One region of the Paenibacillus sp. BC26 genome, then DNA from elsewhere that is predicted to be linked to it. Evidence: predicted binding sites of a transcription regulator. Region 1 holds the regulator's gene; the other holds the start of a gene.
What was found. Region 1 encodes LexA, which represses DNA repair genes until DNA is damaged. Its sites were predicted from a motif close to CGAACATATGTTCG; they were not measured.
Positions count from the first base shown of each region.

Region 2: the regulator LexA is predicted to act here: its motif matches at 4,124-4,137, upstream of addB (helicase-exonuclease AddAB subunit AddB).

Region 1 is NZ_FPAD01000001.1:1,704,402-1,712,281, reverse strand. It holds gene BM412_RS07260 (1,2-dihydroxy-3-keto-5-methylthiopentene dioxygenase) at 1-368, shown strand, start outside; gene BM412_RS07255 (HAD family hydrolase) at 449-1,234, opposite strand; gene BM412_RS07250 (hypothetical protein) at 1,261-1,779, opposite strand; gene BM412_RS07245 (aldo/keto reductase) at 1,832-2,818, opposite strand; gene BM412_RS07240 (DUF896 domain-containing protein) at 2,850-3,053, opposite strand; gene BM412_RS07235 (LysM peptidoglycan-binding domain-containing protein) at 3,323-3,700, opposite strand; gene lexA (transcriptional repressor LexA) at 3,888-4,508, shown strand; gene BM412_RS07225 (hypothetical protein) at 4,605-5,186, opposite strand; gene glnA (type I glutamate--ammonia ligase) at 5,317-6,645, opposite strand; gene BM412_RS07215 (MerR family transcriptional regulator) at 6,679-7,089, opposite strand; gene BM412_RS07210 (methionine gamma-lyase family protein) at 7,151-7,880, opposite strand, start outside.
Region 2 is NZ_FPAD01000001.1:3,480,731-3,488,610, forward strand. It holds gene addA (helicase-exonuclease AddAB subunit AddA) at 1-508, opposite strand, end outside; gene addB (helicase-exonuclease AddAB subunit AddB) at 508-4,050, opposite strand; gene BM412_RS15760 (class I SAM-dependent rRNA methyltransferase) at 5,135-6,544, opposite strand; gene BM412_RS32150 (hypothetical protein) at 6,513-6,656, opposite strand; gene BM412_RS15765 (Na/Pi cotransporter family protein) at 6,646-7,629, shown strand; gene BM412_RS15770 (NUDIX hydrolase) at 7,631-7,880, opposite strand, start outside.

The sequences.
Region 1 (7,880 bases):
TCAGCACATACGACGATGAAATCCGTGACCTTGCAGCACGTCGCGGCTACAAAATCTGGGATGTCATCTCTTTGTCCGATGCAACTCCGAACATCGAGGAACTGCTGAAGAAGTTTGAGCAAATCCACATTCATACCGAAGATGAAATTCGCGGCATCGTGTCCGGTCGCGGTATCTTCATCATTAAAGGCGACGAGGAAACCGGGTATTTCGATGTTGAGCTTGAAGCCGGCGATGTCATCTCCGTACCGGAGAACAAAGCACATTTCTTCACGCTGATGGACAACCGCGAAATTATCGCTGTTCGCCTCTTCATCGAGAAAGACGGCTGGGTCGCTCACAATATCGAGGATCCTGCTTTCGCCTAATACCTGGAGTCAAATAAGAAGACCCGTCCTCGGACGGGTCTTCTTATTTGGGTTTCTACGCATGCCGCACTTCTCCGTGATTAGAGAAGCAAAGGCAGCAATTCTTCCAGATGCTTAATTTCATGGGAAGGAATAATTTCATCGGAACGCGTCATGCCGTGGCGATTAATCCAAACGGAAGTCATGCCAATCGTATTGGCGCCCAGAATATCCGTTGTCAGCTTGTCCCCTACCATAATGCCATGCTCCGGTTCAACGCCGAGACGCTCTAATGCATGATGGAAGATGGCAGAAGCCGGTTTGCCTTGGCCGAATTCACCGGAAATAATAATATGATCAAAATAAGGCACGATCGCCGGAACGCCGGCCAGCTTCTCACGCTGAAGGTCAGGCGATCCGTTCGTCAGCAGCAGAAGCTTGTACTTTCCTTTCAGCTGATCCAAGATCGCGAACGTCTCTTCGTATACATAAGGACGGCTGCGGCGTTCAGCCGGGAACTGCTCGGCAAGCTGAGCTCCGAGCGTCGCATTGTCCACGCCGAGCGCCTTCAGGCCGCGTGTCCAAGCTTCACGGCGATAGGCCGGCGCGAGCTGCTGGAGCTGGCGGAACTCTTCTTGTTCCCCCTCAAGAAAATTCGCCCACAGCCCCTCAAACGGATTAATGCCGATCATTTTTGTGAATGGGAACGTTTCGTAGGACTCATAGAGTGCGCGAGCTTCGCGGCGAACGGCCTCCTCCAAGCTTTTCGCATCTACTCCGGTTTCTGCTGCAGCGGTTTGACAAGTCGCATCAAATGCTTCCTGCACGCTTCGGTCATCCCATAATAAAGTATCGTCAAGGTCAAATAAGACTGCTTGTTTAGCCATAATCGTGTCTGCACTCCACTTCCGAATTATTTTTCAGTGAACGAAATACCATGCTGTGCGGAGAACGTCCGCAAGCGCTCAGCCATTTGATCCGTTGGGAAACGGTTCATCACGCGCGAGAACACCCAGTTGCCGCCTTTATGCTGCTCAACAACGATGTAGCCTTTCTGCGAGGAGATGGACTTAATATTGTTTACATAGATCGAACGATCGCCTGTGAACCGACGGGAGCGAATAAAGTCGCTGCCTACCGAAAGATACGGACGGCGCAGCGTGAATAACAGAGCCAGAATTACATAACAAGCTACCGTTAGCCAGAACATGTTGCCCGTCTGCTTATATGTATCCGCAGAAACAGTAACGATGACATAGAACAGGATGAACAGCAGCAGGAAGGCCGGCATTAAATAGCTTCTTCCTTTAAAGGTGTCGAGCTTCACTCCGCCTGATTTGGCAGACATAAGCGGCGCCTGGCCATGTTTCTTACGTTGTTTGTTAATTTGAGATTGGTTCTTCTGTACTTTACGTTCCCACGATCTTGACAAAGGTGTTCCTCCTTCATAATCTTCAACGCGCTGTGATTCTTCTTGCTAGTAGTTAAAACGGTCGAGCGAATTTCGCTATGAAACGATTCGGATATTCACTGGGCAACGCACTAACTTCATCCAGCTTGTTCCATACCGAATCCGGCATCGTCCAACCGATCGCACCCATATTGTCTTCAAACTGCTCCAATGTGCTTGCTCCGAAGATCGGAGACGTAATGCCTTTGCGTTGGAGCAACCAAGACAACGCCACTTGAGCAGGCGTGCGCTCCAGTTCTTTCGCTGCGCTCAGCACCGCTTCAAGCACTGCAAAGTTACTATCATTGGCACGAACTGCCCAAGAGCTCTCGCCTTGCTTGGACGTTAATCTTCCGCTTACAGGCTCCTCTTGTGTATACCTGCCTGTCAGAAAACCTCCGCCTAATGGTGCCCAAGGAATAATGCTTACATTCTCTTCCAAACATAAAGATAGCATTTCGCGGTCCATCTCACGGCTAACCAGACTGTATTGCGGTTGAATCGAGATAAATCGGACATAACGATTCCAATCGCTGGTAGACAATGACTTCATGAGCTGCCAGGCGAAGAAATTGGAACAGCCAATATAACGAACTTTACCCGAGGTAACCAAGTCATCGAGTGCGCGAAGCGTCTCTTCGATCGGTGTAGCGTGATCCCATACATGCACTTGGTAGAGGTCGATATAGTCGGTATCCAGTCTCTTCAAGCTTGCTTCGACGGCATCCATAATATGCTTTCTGGAAACGCCTACGCCGTTAGGATGGTTGGCGGTTGCGAATCTCACTTTCGTTGCGAGAACGACTTCCGAACGTCGATCTTTTATCGCTTTGCCTACGATCTCTTCAGAACGGCCGGATACATACACGTTCGCTGTATCGAGGAAATTGCCGCCTTTCTCGAAGAAACGATTCATCATCTCTATGGAATCCGTCTCGCTTGTCGTGTTACCGAATGTCATTGTACCTAAACAAAGCTCCGATACGGCCAAACCGCTTCGGCCTAATAAACGATATTGCATGCTACATGTCCTCCTTCAAATGAGACGGCTGCTAATGCTTGATCGTATCTTCCCCGTTCTCCTCATCTTCCACATATTTGATGGTATCGAGTTGATTACGGAAGTTTTTCTTGAAATTCTCAAGATATAGACGGCGAAGCTCGTCGCGTTCGACCAGTTCCTCCGGTGACAACCCTACGGTTTTGTTCTTTCTGGATAGTTCATTAATACGGGCGATGATCTTTTCCATTTCCATTGTGCTCCCTCCCTGTTTCGGCCAACATGTCATTCTTTACTTTGACATTTTTAATTGCCCATTGTCAAGGCGAAATGGCCCTCTCCGAAGCTTGAATCCTGTTGTTTGTTCGTGCTCGATTTAGGTCTGATTCACCTTATTAATACGTTATGCCGCCAGAAATGAAAAAAGCCTGAGCAATGGAGACTCAGACTTCTGAATGTAGATCCTCATGAATCGTTAAGGTTAGGAAGTATTGCCTTCTATAGAAGCTGTAACCTTGAACCTAGTTATTCAGCGGGAATAATTAAGGATTGTCCGGCTTGCAATGAGCTGGATGTCAAGTTGTTCCGTTGTTTCAAGTTGAAAACAACGTGGCGGATATCTTCGCCTTCTTTACGAATACTGCTTGCGATATTCCATAGCGTGTCACCGGAGCCAACAACGACGATCTGCTCCGAGGCAGTTGGTGCTGCCGGATATTCGCTGTTCGCTTGGCTTGTCATTAGTGACAGTCCTGTGAAGAGCAGTACGAAAAACAGTGTTGCAACGGCTAGTCTCATTAATAAGCGCTCTGTTCTTCTAGCTTGCCAAGTGCGCTTCACGGCGCGAGTCTTGCGAGTTTCACCTTTATAATTAGAAGAGTAAGTGGACATCGTTGTCATCATTCTCCAGCACCCCAAACGTTTGTTCTATTTGATAAACCTAGAATAACACGAACATTTGTTTGTGGTCAAGCATTTTTGGAACGTTTGTTCGTAAAAATATGCGAACTTGTGTTTCTCGAACTTATGTTTGTACGAACTCGGGTTCTGTGTTATAATTTGACACAAATGAAACTTTGGAGTGATTCCGGTGTCGAAACTTTCAAACCGCCAGCAGGCGATACTAGAATTCATTAAGACGGAAGTCCGCGAGAAAGGTTATCCGCCTTCCGTTCGCGAGATCGGTGAAGCGGTTGGACTCGCTTCCAGCTCAACTGTCCACGGCCATCTTGATCGCCTGGAGAAGAAAGGACTTATTCGCCGCGACCCGACTAAACCTCGTGCTATTGAGATTTTGGACGGCGAAGACAACGAGATTCCATTCCCGCTCTCCATTGCTAAGGTTCCGGTAGTAGGTAAAGTAACTGCCGGTGTGCCGATTACCGCAACAGAGAATATTGAGGATTACTTCCCCCTTCCGGCTGACAAGGTTGGCGACCACAACGTCTTTATCCTTAACGTTGTTGGAGAAAGTATGATCGAAGCAGGCATTCATAACGGCGATTACGTCATTGTCCGCCAACAGCAAACCGCTTCCAACGGCGATATCGTCGTAGCGATGACAGAAGAAGACGAAGCTACGGTGAAGACCTTCTATAAGGAGAAGGATCATATCCGTCTTCAACCGGAGAACTCCACGATGGAACCGATCCGTCTGCGTAACGTCTCCATTCTCGGCAAAGTCATCGGACTTTTCCGCGACATCCATTAATTAATGCATCTAAGGGGCATGTTCGATCGCTGCAGCAGCGATTGAACATGCCCCTTTTCTGTCATCCAGCACGCAGATGTACCTCCGTGATGTCAGCTAACCTACGATTTCTCGGAATAACAAATGACGATAGGTGAATTTACTGCTGCTGTACTTGAAGCTCAAAGCTATGCCCGAGAAATCAATCGTTATCGATTTAAGTGCACATGCCGTTACTTTTTGTCGAATTAACGCTGCCAGACGTGTTCGATTGTTGTTGTTCACGGCTGCGGCAACTGCTGCAGCATAGGATGAAGAAGCTCTAAGCGCTTTGTAGAAAGGTAGTACAGCTCTTGCGATAGCTCTATGAATCGGGGTCGAGAATGTGAACTGGGTTGTTCCTGGCGGAATCGTCGTTCCGATGGAATATTGTAGGATCGGTTCGGGAAATTCGAAATCGAAGAAGTAGCCAATGGCGTTCGTAGAGAACCCATTTAACTTCGCATATGGCGCTACCGACTTAAACAGAGCGGATAACGTATCCAGATCCGCGCCACGAATAGCTTTAGACCATTTCAATGCATAGGAATAATTCAGTACGATCTTCCTGAAGAATGGCACCATCGTTGCTGCTACATGGGATAGTATCGCCCCGGTAAGTCTAAACTGCTTCTCCGCACTTGCCGCTTGCTTCTTCACATAGGCTGCCTCCTTCATGAATGGCTATTGTGGCATACTATGCGGAAATAAAAGTACAAGTGCGGATGCCCCCATCCAAGGATAAACAAAAAACCCTTGATGCCAAACGGCATCAAAGGTTTCGTCGGTTCTAGTAGAGCGTCAAGTACTGATCGCGTTCCCACTCGTGGATTTGCGTACGGTACATATCCCACTCGATTTCTTTAAGCTCATAGAAGTGAGCAAGCGCGTGATCGCCAAGCGCTTCACAAACAACTTCGCTGCGAAGCAGCTCTGTCAATGCTTCTTTCAGGTCATCCGGCAAGGTAGGAATGCCCTCTTCGATACGCTCTTCATCCGTCATCACGTAGATGTTACGGTCAGTCGGAGCCGGCAGCGGAGTTTTGTTGCGGATACCGTCAAGGCCAGCTTTAAGCATAACAGCAAGAGCCAGGTATGGATTAGCCGCTGGGTCTGGGCTGCGGACTTCTATCCGTGTGCTTAGACCGCGCGAGGCAGGAATACGAATCATCGGGCTGCGGTTACTCGCGGACCATGCTACATAGCAAGGTGCCTCATAGCCCGGAACCAGACGCTTGTACGAGTTTACGGTAGGGTTCGTAATCGCCGAGAAAGCACGTGCATGGTTCAGTACACCGGCCATGTAATAACGAGCTATTTGGCTAAGACCAAGCTTGTCGCTCTCATCGTAGAACGCGTTTACGTTGCCGCGGAACAACGACTGGTGACAGTGCATACCGGAACCATTTACACCGAATAGCGGTTTAGGCATGAACGAAGCATGCAGTCCGTGCTGGCGTGCAATGGTTTTTACTACGAGCTTGAACGTTTGAATTTGATCGGCTGCTTTAATCGCATCCGCATATTTGAAGTCGATTTCGTGCTGACCCGGAGCTACCTCATGGTGAGAAGCTTCGATTTCGAAGCCCATTTCTTCCAATGTCAATACGATTTCACGGCGGCAGTTCTCACCAAGGTCCATCGGAGCAAGGTCGAAGTATCCGCCTTGATCGTTAAGTTCTGTAGTTGGATTGCCTTTCTCATCTGTTTTGAATAGGAAAAATTCCGGTTCTGGTCCAACGTTCATCGCAGTAAAGCCAAGCTCTTCCGCCTCTTTCAGAACGCGCTTCAGAATGCCGCGCGGGTCGCCGGCAAATGGTGTACCGTCAGGCATATATACATCACAGATCAGACGGGCAATACGATCTTCCGCAACCCAAGGGAATACAACCCATGTATCAAGGTCCGGATAGAGGTACATGTCGGACTCTTCAATCCGCACATAACCTTCGATGGACGAGCCGTCGAACATCATTTTGTTGTCGAGTGCCTTTTCCAGCTGACTTACCGGAATTTCGACGTTCTTGATCGTTCCCAGCAAATCGGTGAACTGAAGACGAATAAACCGGACATTCTGTTCTTTGCAAATACGTCTGATGTCATCCTTGTTGTAGCTCACAGAATCATCTCCTTAAAGGCTAGTTGGTATTCCTTACTTTTTGTTATAGAAACGGGACAGCTGGCCTTGAATCATAGATGCTTTGCCAGGTCTCTTCTCTAGCAGCTGCTGCTTAAGCAATCGATGCAATTGCGCATCGGAGAGCTCGCGACGTTTCACTTCCGACAGCTCGCTGACGACTGTCGCATCTTCGGATTCCTTGGATACAGGGTTCATCACTTGCTTAATGCCCGCAATGTTAACGCCCTTCTCGATTAACGATTTAATCTCTAGCAGCCTCTCCACATCGTTGAACGAGAACAGCCGCTGGTTCCCAGACGTACGAGCGGGCACTATCAGTTCATGCTGCTCGTAGTAACGGATTTGCCTCGCGGTCAAGTCGGTCAACTTCATGACGATGCCGATCGGAAAAAGCGCCATATTTCTGCGTATTTCGTCACCCATGTCGCATCAACCTTCCAGTTTCTGATATATGCTACCATTGTACCGCTCTGCCAAAAACGTGTCAAGTCGTGTAAGGTTTAATTACAACCAACTCGCGCTCGGCAAGTACCGTTAAAGCATTCAGAACACCGTATTTGACGTGTGCATAAGTAAGTCCGCCCTGCATATAAGCGATGTACGGTTCCCGGATCGGAGCGTCAGCTGACAGCTCTAGACTGCCGCCCTGCATGAAGGTCCCCGCCGCCATAATAACAGGGTGTTCATAGCCGGGCATATCCCACGGTTCGGGTACCACATGAGCATCAACCGCCGATGCCTTCTGCACACCCTGCACGAAAGCAATCAGCTGCTCTGCTCGCTCGAAGCGAATCGCTTGGATCAAGTCCGTGCGCGGCGCATCGAAACGCGGATTGCTTTCGAAGCCGAGAAGCTCGAACATGGCTGCGCCGAAGACGCTGCCCTTGAGCGCTTGTCCGACTAAGTGCGGAGCCAAGAACAAGCCCTGGTACATCGCACGAAGCGTTCCAAGAGTAGCCCCAACCTCTCCGCCGATTCCCGGTGCCGTCAGTCTGAACGAGGTCAGTTCAACTGCCTTCTTCGTACCGGCTACGTACCCGCCCGTTGGAGCAATACCGCCGCCGGGATTCTTGATCAGCGAGCCCGCCATTAGGTCAACGCCAACTTCAGTCGGTTCAAGCTCCTCGGTAAACTCGCCGTAACAGTTGTCTACGAAGACGTACACATCGGGTTTCAACGCCTTCACCTTTTTAACCATCTCACCGATTTCTGCA
Region 2 (7,880 bases), 1.8 Mb from region 1:
CTTGACCTTCCTCCGATTCCGGTTCCCCATAACGCTCCTCGAATAGGGCATCAAGCACGTCAATGCGAAGAAGCTCCGCCTCAGTCTCATTGGCAATGCGAAATCCGGGATCAAGTCCGATCAGCGAATAATAGCGACGAATGACATCAAGGCAGAAGGAATGCAGCGTCGTAATCGAAGCACGTCCCATTAATGCAAGCTGACGGCGTAAATGGTCAGAGCCCGGATTTCGATCCAGCTCTTTCTCCAGCGCGATCCGAATGCGCTCTTTCATTTCCGCGGCGGCCGCTTTCGTGAAGGTAGCGACGAGCAGTCGATCGACATCGGTATCCGCCGATATTTTGCGAATGATCCGTTCGACCAGAACTGCCGTCTTCCCCGAGCCCGCAGCCGCAGCAACCAATATATTACTGCCGCCTGTCACGATAGCGCGCCATTGATCGTCCGTCCATGTGCTTCCGATCGGCTTCGGCGGGAGAGTTGAACTCCCCGGTAACGTTGTCGTCATTACTTTTGCTCCTCCTTCCCTGTATCTTCTTGTACATCGCTTGTATCGCCTTCATCATCACCGCTTGCGAGCAGCTCCCAAACCTCATCTTTACCCGGCTTATTCAGCCTTGTATAACAATTGCCTTCTACCAATGGGTCAAAATGACACACCGGCTTATACGCGCAAAATTGACATGGCGTCTTATTTCCCAGTCGATACGGGGTGATCGAAACATCTCCGCCGGCGATCCGATCGCCGATTCGGCGAAGCGTCCCCCGTACCGAACGACGCAGCGTTCCCCACTGCTCATCGGAAACGACCGAAGAGCTGCTATAGAAGCCGCCGTCACGCTTCAGCGCAAGCGGCAAGAGCTCGGAATACCCCGTTGATAGTGCCCCGTCCATCATTCTGACTGTTTCCTCATCGGCCAAAACCAGCCCTTTAAGCTTGAATCGCTTCAATATTTCCGTACGCGCCTTCGCGGGCGGCATGCCGTTGGAGGTGGAAAGCATCGGATTATGCACGTGGAAATACAATGCGCCTGCTGCTTTCGCAGGCTGACCCAGCCATTCCGGCGCATGCGTAAGCAGCACGTCCAAGTAGGTCAGCATTTGCAGCGCCATTCCGTAGGCAACTTCCTCTAAGCGCAGCTGCTTGGCGCTAGACTTATAGTCGATGACGCGCAGCAGCAGACCGTCCGTTGTCTGCGCGGCGTCAACGCGGTCGATTCGGCCGACCATCTCCAGCATTTTGCCATCAGACAGCGGGATCGTAACCGGCGGCAATGGTCCTTGCGGCCCGAAGCCGATCTCAAGTCCTACCGGTTTAAACTGTGCACGCCTTGCATGCTCGCCCAGAATAACCGCAGCTTGGCTAATAATATCGCGAAGCTTACGCGCCACGTATTGATGTCGGTTGCTGCTGAACAGGATCTGCGATTGCAGCCTCATCGCCAGCTCGTTGACGATTTCCGTTGATGCCTCGCGAAGCTGCTCCGGTGTTAGAGAAGGCCAGCTGTCTCCCACTGATTCCGTTAACCGGTTTAGTGCAGCATGGAAGAGCTGTCCGATATCCGGAGCAGCCAGTTTGTAGAGGGCTCGCTCACGAAGACGGAGTCCGTGTATCGCAAAATGTTGGAACGGGCAAGACACGAAGCGCTCCATTCGCGACACGCTTCCTCGCAGCAGCGTTCCATATAATTGCTCGGCGGTTTCCGGAGAGAGCGTCACTTCTTCGTTGGTATATTGCAGAGAAGCAACGAGACGCTGAAGCTTGTCCTGCCACTGCGGCCGAACGGCAAACCAATTGTAAGCCTCCCACCAAAGCGGAGCAATCTCGCTGCCATGCTTCCAAAGACGCAATTGTGTGATGAGGTAAGACAGCGTTCGTTCCGGATGTGCCATAAACGATTGCTGAACAGACTCCGGCATGGCCGGAACCGGCTCGCCTGCGATGCCCTTCTCCGTCATGCCGGGGAAAAGTCCTTTAATATGGCGGATAATTTCCGAAGGAAGCAAGCTTTTCCCTTCTTCATCAGACTGCGGCCAGCTTATCCACAGATGCTCTCCTGGTGTCGTCAGCGCATTGTAGATCATGAAACGCTCATCCAGCAGCTTGCGGCGCACGCCCGGTGCCATGATAAGCCCGCCGTATTCAAGCATTTCACGCTCTTGCTCGGTTAGAACGCCATCCTCCTGCATGCGCTGCGGCACGACCCCGTCATTCGCCCCAAGCAAATAACAAATTGTGATTTGGCCGGAGCGCGTTCGATCCATACTTCCGATCAGCACTTGATCGAGGGAAGGCGGAACCGATGCCAGCTTCAAGCTCTCAAGTCCGGTCTCTACCATGCCCGTGAACAGTTCAAGCGGCATCGATTCGCTTCCCGTCATTTCGGTCAGCTGATCGAGCAAATCCATAACGCCGTCCCACAGCTGGCGATGCTCTCTTGCCCGAAGGGGATTGCCTTCCGCAATCGCTTTGCGACTCCAGCGTTCCATACGGTCAGGCGCTTCGATTGTAATCAACAGTCTGTATACGGCCTCGCACATTTGGCGAACGCTGCCTGCTTTCTTCATCTCTCTGCTGAATTTGCGCAGAACCGGTACGACCGCTTCCCTTGCGGCCATAATCGCATCAAATTCCCTTAGCTCATTCTCGCCTGCTTGCACCGGGTCGCCATCCAACGTATCCCGCATTAAGGGCTTCCACTGGCTGAGCGTCGTCCATCTGTTGCCGTTCATGCCTGATGCAAGCGCATAGTTCTCCAGCAAATCAAACGTTTCCCTCGTGATGCTGCCGTCCTCGGGGATGAGAAGCTCGGATTTAATACAGCGGAATACGGCTTCATATCGCCAGCCATGGGTGGCAATTTCCAGCGCAGAACGAATAAACTCGACGAACGGGTGATGAAGCGCACCATTCTTCTGATCGAGGAAATAGGGGATTCCGTAGTCTGCAAAAACCGCCTTAATATAATCGTTGTAGTCCGGTGCATTCCGCACCATGACGGCCATTTCCCGGTAGCGCAGCCCTTCGTCACGCACTCTTCGCGTAATATCACGTGCTACGGCTTCCACTTCTGCGCGGCGATTAGCTGCAGCATGAAGCGAGACGCCGCCACGTTCCAGCTCATGCTCTGATAGATGAAGCGGCTTCCTTCCGCCGTAATGGCGTTCCAAATGCGCCAGCATCGGATTTTCCTTGAACCTGTACGGGATGCCGTCCAGCAGGACAGGCTCCTCAATCTCCACGCCATTCTCGATTGCCAGATCGCGAAGTTTCATATAGGTCTCGGCAGTCGGCCGGAATAGATCCAGCTCATGCGGCTGTTCGCCTTGCTCGTAAAGCTTGTCCAAATTTAACGTCACGGTCATGCCTTTGGAGTGCTTCATCAGCGTGCCGAGCGCGTCGAATTCTTTGGGCGTAAATCCATGAAAGCCATCTACCCAAATCTCTGTATCTGCCGTAGAAGGCGCTTGATGAAAACCTTTGACCAGCCAGCTCAAATAATCCTCGGCATCAACATAGAGGCCGTCCAGCTCGCGCTCAAGTCCTGAGGCTATCATTTGCAGGTCATGAAGCTTCCTTCCAAGCAGCGAGCTGCCTTTCTGAGGCATTCTGCTTTCGACGAATGAGGAAAGCTCATCTGTGCCAATGCCGTACCGCTTCCACTCGGTCATCAGTTCACCCAGACGCTCAATGAATCCATGCTGGGACTCGCTGCCTTTGAACAGCTGCAGCTGCTCCTCGAGACGGTGTACGATTTTGTAAAGCAGCATATTCTTGCCGTTCTCGCTGATCGGAACCAGCGCGGTACCGCCTGTCTCCTGCATAATCCGGAATGATAGACGGCGGAAGCTGAGCGCCTGCGCTCGAATAGAACCACTAAGCTCTGCATGATTCAGCAATGCATATTCCGTTTGGAAGGTTGCCTGCTCCGGCACCAATATGACAATCGGCGGCCCGTCCGGCTGTGCCAGCACGCTGCTGCGAATTTGATCCAAACAATAACGGGTCTTCCCCGACCCTGACCGGCCAATTACAAAACGGAGCGTCATAACTCGCCAACCTCTTCTCGTTATTCGATTCTCCTATTCTACCATATGCCCCAGCTTGTTTCATCCCGAAACGCAAACATTTGTTCGTTTTTGTTTAAGGTAAATTGTTCTTTGTGCCAACGCGCTGAACCAATCAGCTGGATATCCAATCAAATATTGCATGTTCTGCAACATCTCCCCCAGCAAAGACGTGCCTATCAGCCAAATGATGCTATTTCTGCAACATCTCCCAACCAATTCGCATGTAGTTAGTATAAAAAATGAAATATGCTGCATTCTCAGCAACATATGACTGAAACAACTCCGCTAATAGGAGCAAATGCTGCACTTTGAGCAGCATTTACTCCATGCAACAATTTCTAGTTCAGGTTTAGCTTCTAGGCTACCAATCTCTGTGCGAGTGTGTAGGTGTATGGTATGGGGGGCGGGGGTTGCTGGGGTGTGAGGTGTTGTGTGGCTGTGTTGTGAAATTCATGGCTAGATTGTCGCTGACTTGGTTCACCCCAAAACACAAACGTTAGTGTGGGTGGTGAGGATCGTAGGTTTGGTGCTGGCGCTAGTGCTGGTACGGTGTTGGTGTTGGTGTTGGTGTTGGTGTTGGTGTTGGTGTTGGTGTTGGTGTTGGTGTTGGTGTCGGCGCGAGTGCAAGTGCAATAGCAAGTACGAGTGCAGGTGCGAGTACAAGTACAAGTGCGAGACAAGTGCGTGTGCACGTGCTAATGCAAGTACAAGTGCAAGTGGGAGTGCGAGTGCAGGTACGGGTGCGTGTGCAGATACGGATGCGTGTGCAGGTGCGAGTGCGTGTGCAGGTGCGAGTGCTGGTCGAGTGCAAGTGTAGTGCAGGTGCGAGTATAAGTGCGAGTGCTAGTACGGGTGCGGGTGCGAGTGCAAATGTAAGTGCTAATGCATGTGCAAATTCAGGTGCGAGTACAAGTGCGGGTGCATGTACGGGTGCGGGTGCTGGTCGAGTGCAAGTCGATTACGGGTGCGAGTGCGTGTGCAGGCGCTCCATTGCCCTCCCAAAAAACACTCCCTTACTTAAGTGACCACTTAAGTAAGGGAGTCTTAAAAAACGATAATCCAACTACCGGCTCCGCACTTCGAAAATCCCAAACTTCAAATAATGGCCTTCGTTGACGCCGACGATTTGGGGGTGATCCTTGCCGGCTGCGCGCCAGTCAATTAAACGCAGTGTCTTGCCTGCGTCGATTGCTGCTGCTTGGATCGTTTCGAGGAACAGCTCGGGACGCATATGGTAGGAGCAGCTGGCCGTAACCAGATAGCCGCCTTCATTCACAAGCTTCATCCCGTGCAGGTTGATATCCTTGTAGCCGCGTACTGCGCCTTCGATAGCGTTCTTCGACTTCGTGAACGCCGGAGGATCGAGAATGACCACATCCCATTTGCGACCGGCTTCTCCCATCTTCTTCGAAGTATCCGCGGATTTCGAGCTGCCGCGCTCTTGGCGCTCTTCGATTCCTTTCACTTGTCTGCGCAGATATTCGAACGCATCCGCGACAACAAATTCCACTCGCTCCTCGAAGCCGTTACGAACGACATTGCGGCGCGCTGTTTCGATAGCATGCTCCGATACGTCAAGGCATGTTACTTTCTTGGCGCCATATTTGCAGGCATGCAGTGTGAAGCTGCCCGTATGCGCGAAACATTCCAGCACCGTTGCGCCATCCCAATAAGGGAATGTGACGACTTTGCCATTCGCATTGACGGGGACAAGTTTCTCTTCGTTCAGAGATGCCAGCGTGCCGGTATCATCTGAAGGAGCCGAAGAAGGCGAGCCTTCTTCTACCGGCTTCAATTGAATGCCGCTGCGCGCACCCCAGCCAAGCATCAAAGGAGCAATCGAAGCTCTGTTCTCGCGTTGATCGAAGAAATAGCCTGTCTTCTGGCCTTCTTCGATGTCCACTTCCATCTGAAGCCCATTTTCCAGAATATCCACAATACGCGGACATTCGCCATACAGAACGCCTGTCCGCTGCTCGATTCCTTCCAGCTCGCGAACGGACACGTCACTGCGCTCGTAAATGCCCTGCGGCGCAAATACGGCGACTAATGCTGCGACAATCGCTTCACGGCGAATATCCATGCCTTGGGTCAGCAATTGCACGACCAGCACGCCGCCGAATCGGTCTACGATCAGACCCGGCAGAAAATCTGCCTCTCCATAGACCAAACGGCAATCATGACCGTTTACGAAACGACTCCGATGCTGCGCGCATTGCATGAAACGCTCGCGGAAGTATGCTTCGTCCATAGCTTCAATCGGCTTATACGATGTTACCCGAACGGTAATTTGCGATTTGGGATTCCAATAGCCCGTCGCCAAATACTTGCCTTGATGCGTAACCAGGTCAACTAAATCTCCCGGTACCGCCTCTCCTTCAACACGGTTGATTTCGCCTGCAAACACCCAAGGGTGTCCGGCCTCCAATCGTTTCTTGCGGTCACGCTGCAATATCGCCTTCGCGCGTTCCATCTGTATCCTCATCCCTTCTATCGCTTGCCTGGTCCGATCTTGTCATGCTCGTCCAATCTGCTGCATATGTATCGTTAATCTTGTTAAAGGAGCTTGCTGCCATGTTATTCATGATTATAACCCGCGTGCTGGGAGGCTTTGTCGTCTTCATGCTCGGCATGAGAGCGATGGAGCTGGCGATGCATCGTTCTGTCGGCCATCGGCTGCAGGACGTACTGCGCAGATCCACCGCCACACCGCTTCACGGATTGGCTGTCGGGACAGCAACAACGGCTGTACTGCAGAGCAGCACAGCCGTTACCGTAATCGCAATTGGACTGGTCAATGCCGGTGTTCTCACGTTCCCGCGTACGCTCGGCATCATTCTCGGCACCAATATCGGTACCTGCTTAACGACCGAGCTGATCGGTCTTAATCTCGGCAGCCTTGGATGGCCGCTGCTCCAAATCTCGCTCGTACTCTGGCTGCTAACCGCCTTATTCGGCGAGGTTGGCCTTGGCCGCTTCAGCCGTGCAGGACAGAAAGCCAGCCGTTTCTTAAAACCCTTTCGCAACGGGTCCGTCTTAACGGGAGGTTTCGCATTGCTCCTAATCGGAATCGGACTGATGCAATCCGTGGCACCTGCCGTACAAGCGACAACCTTCTTCCAAGGCTTTATAAGCCGTGCGGAAGACAGCGTACTGTGGGGACTAGCGGCAGGAGTCGTCCTAACGGCTGCCGTACACAGCAGCGCCGCCGTTATTGGCATTGTGATGGGACTCGCCCAGTCAGGTGCCATGCCGCTCGACGTAGGCATCGCGATTGTCCTCGGAGCCAACGTAGGCACATGTATCACGGCCGTACTCGCTGCGCTTGGGGGAACGCCATCGGGGCGTTTCGTCGCTTGGGCTCATGTGCTGCTTAATGTCGGCGGAGCTGCCTTGTTTGCACCGTTCGCAGGCGAACTTGGCACCATTGCGGCCTCTTTAACCTCGTCGCCGGCCAGTCAAATCGCTCATGCCCAAACCATCTTTAATGTCCTGTGCTCGGTAATTGCGTTGCCGATCTGTTATCTTCCGCGTTTAAGGAAGCTGTCAGCAACTTGAATCAGCCGCCGTTCTGTACGTTCAATCCGAGCAGGCGCAGCGCTCCGGCCAGAATCCGATCATTGTTGTTATAGCCGGATTGCTTCTGCCTGCGCCATGCTTCCAACGGTTCAAACCATTCCACGCCTCGAATTTCCTCTACCTGCGCTTGCAGCTTACCGCCTACTGCTTCCACGAGATAATAGTGAACTTCTTTATCCACAAGCCCTTTGGACTCATGGTTGTATTTGTATTTGATTTGATCGATTGGC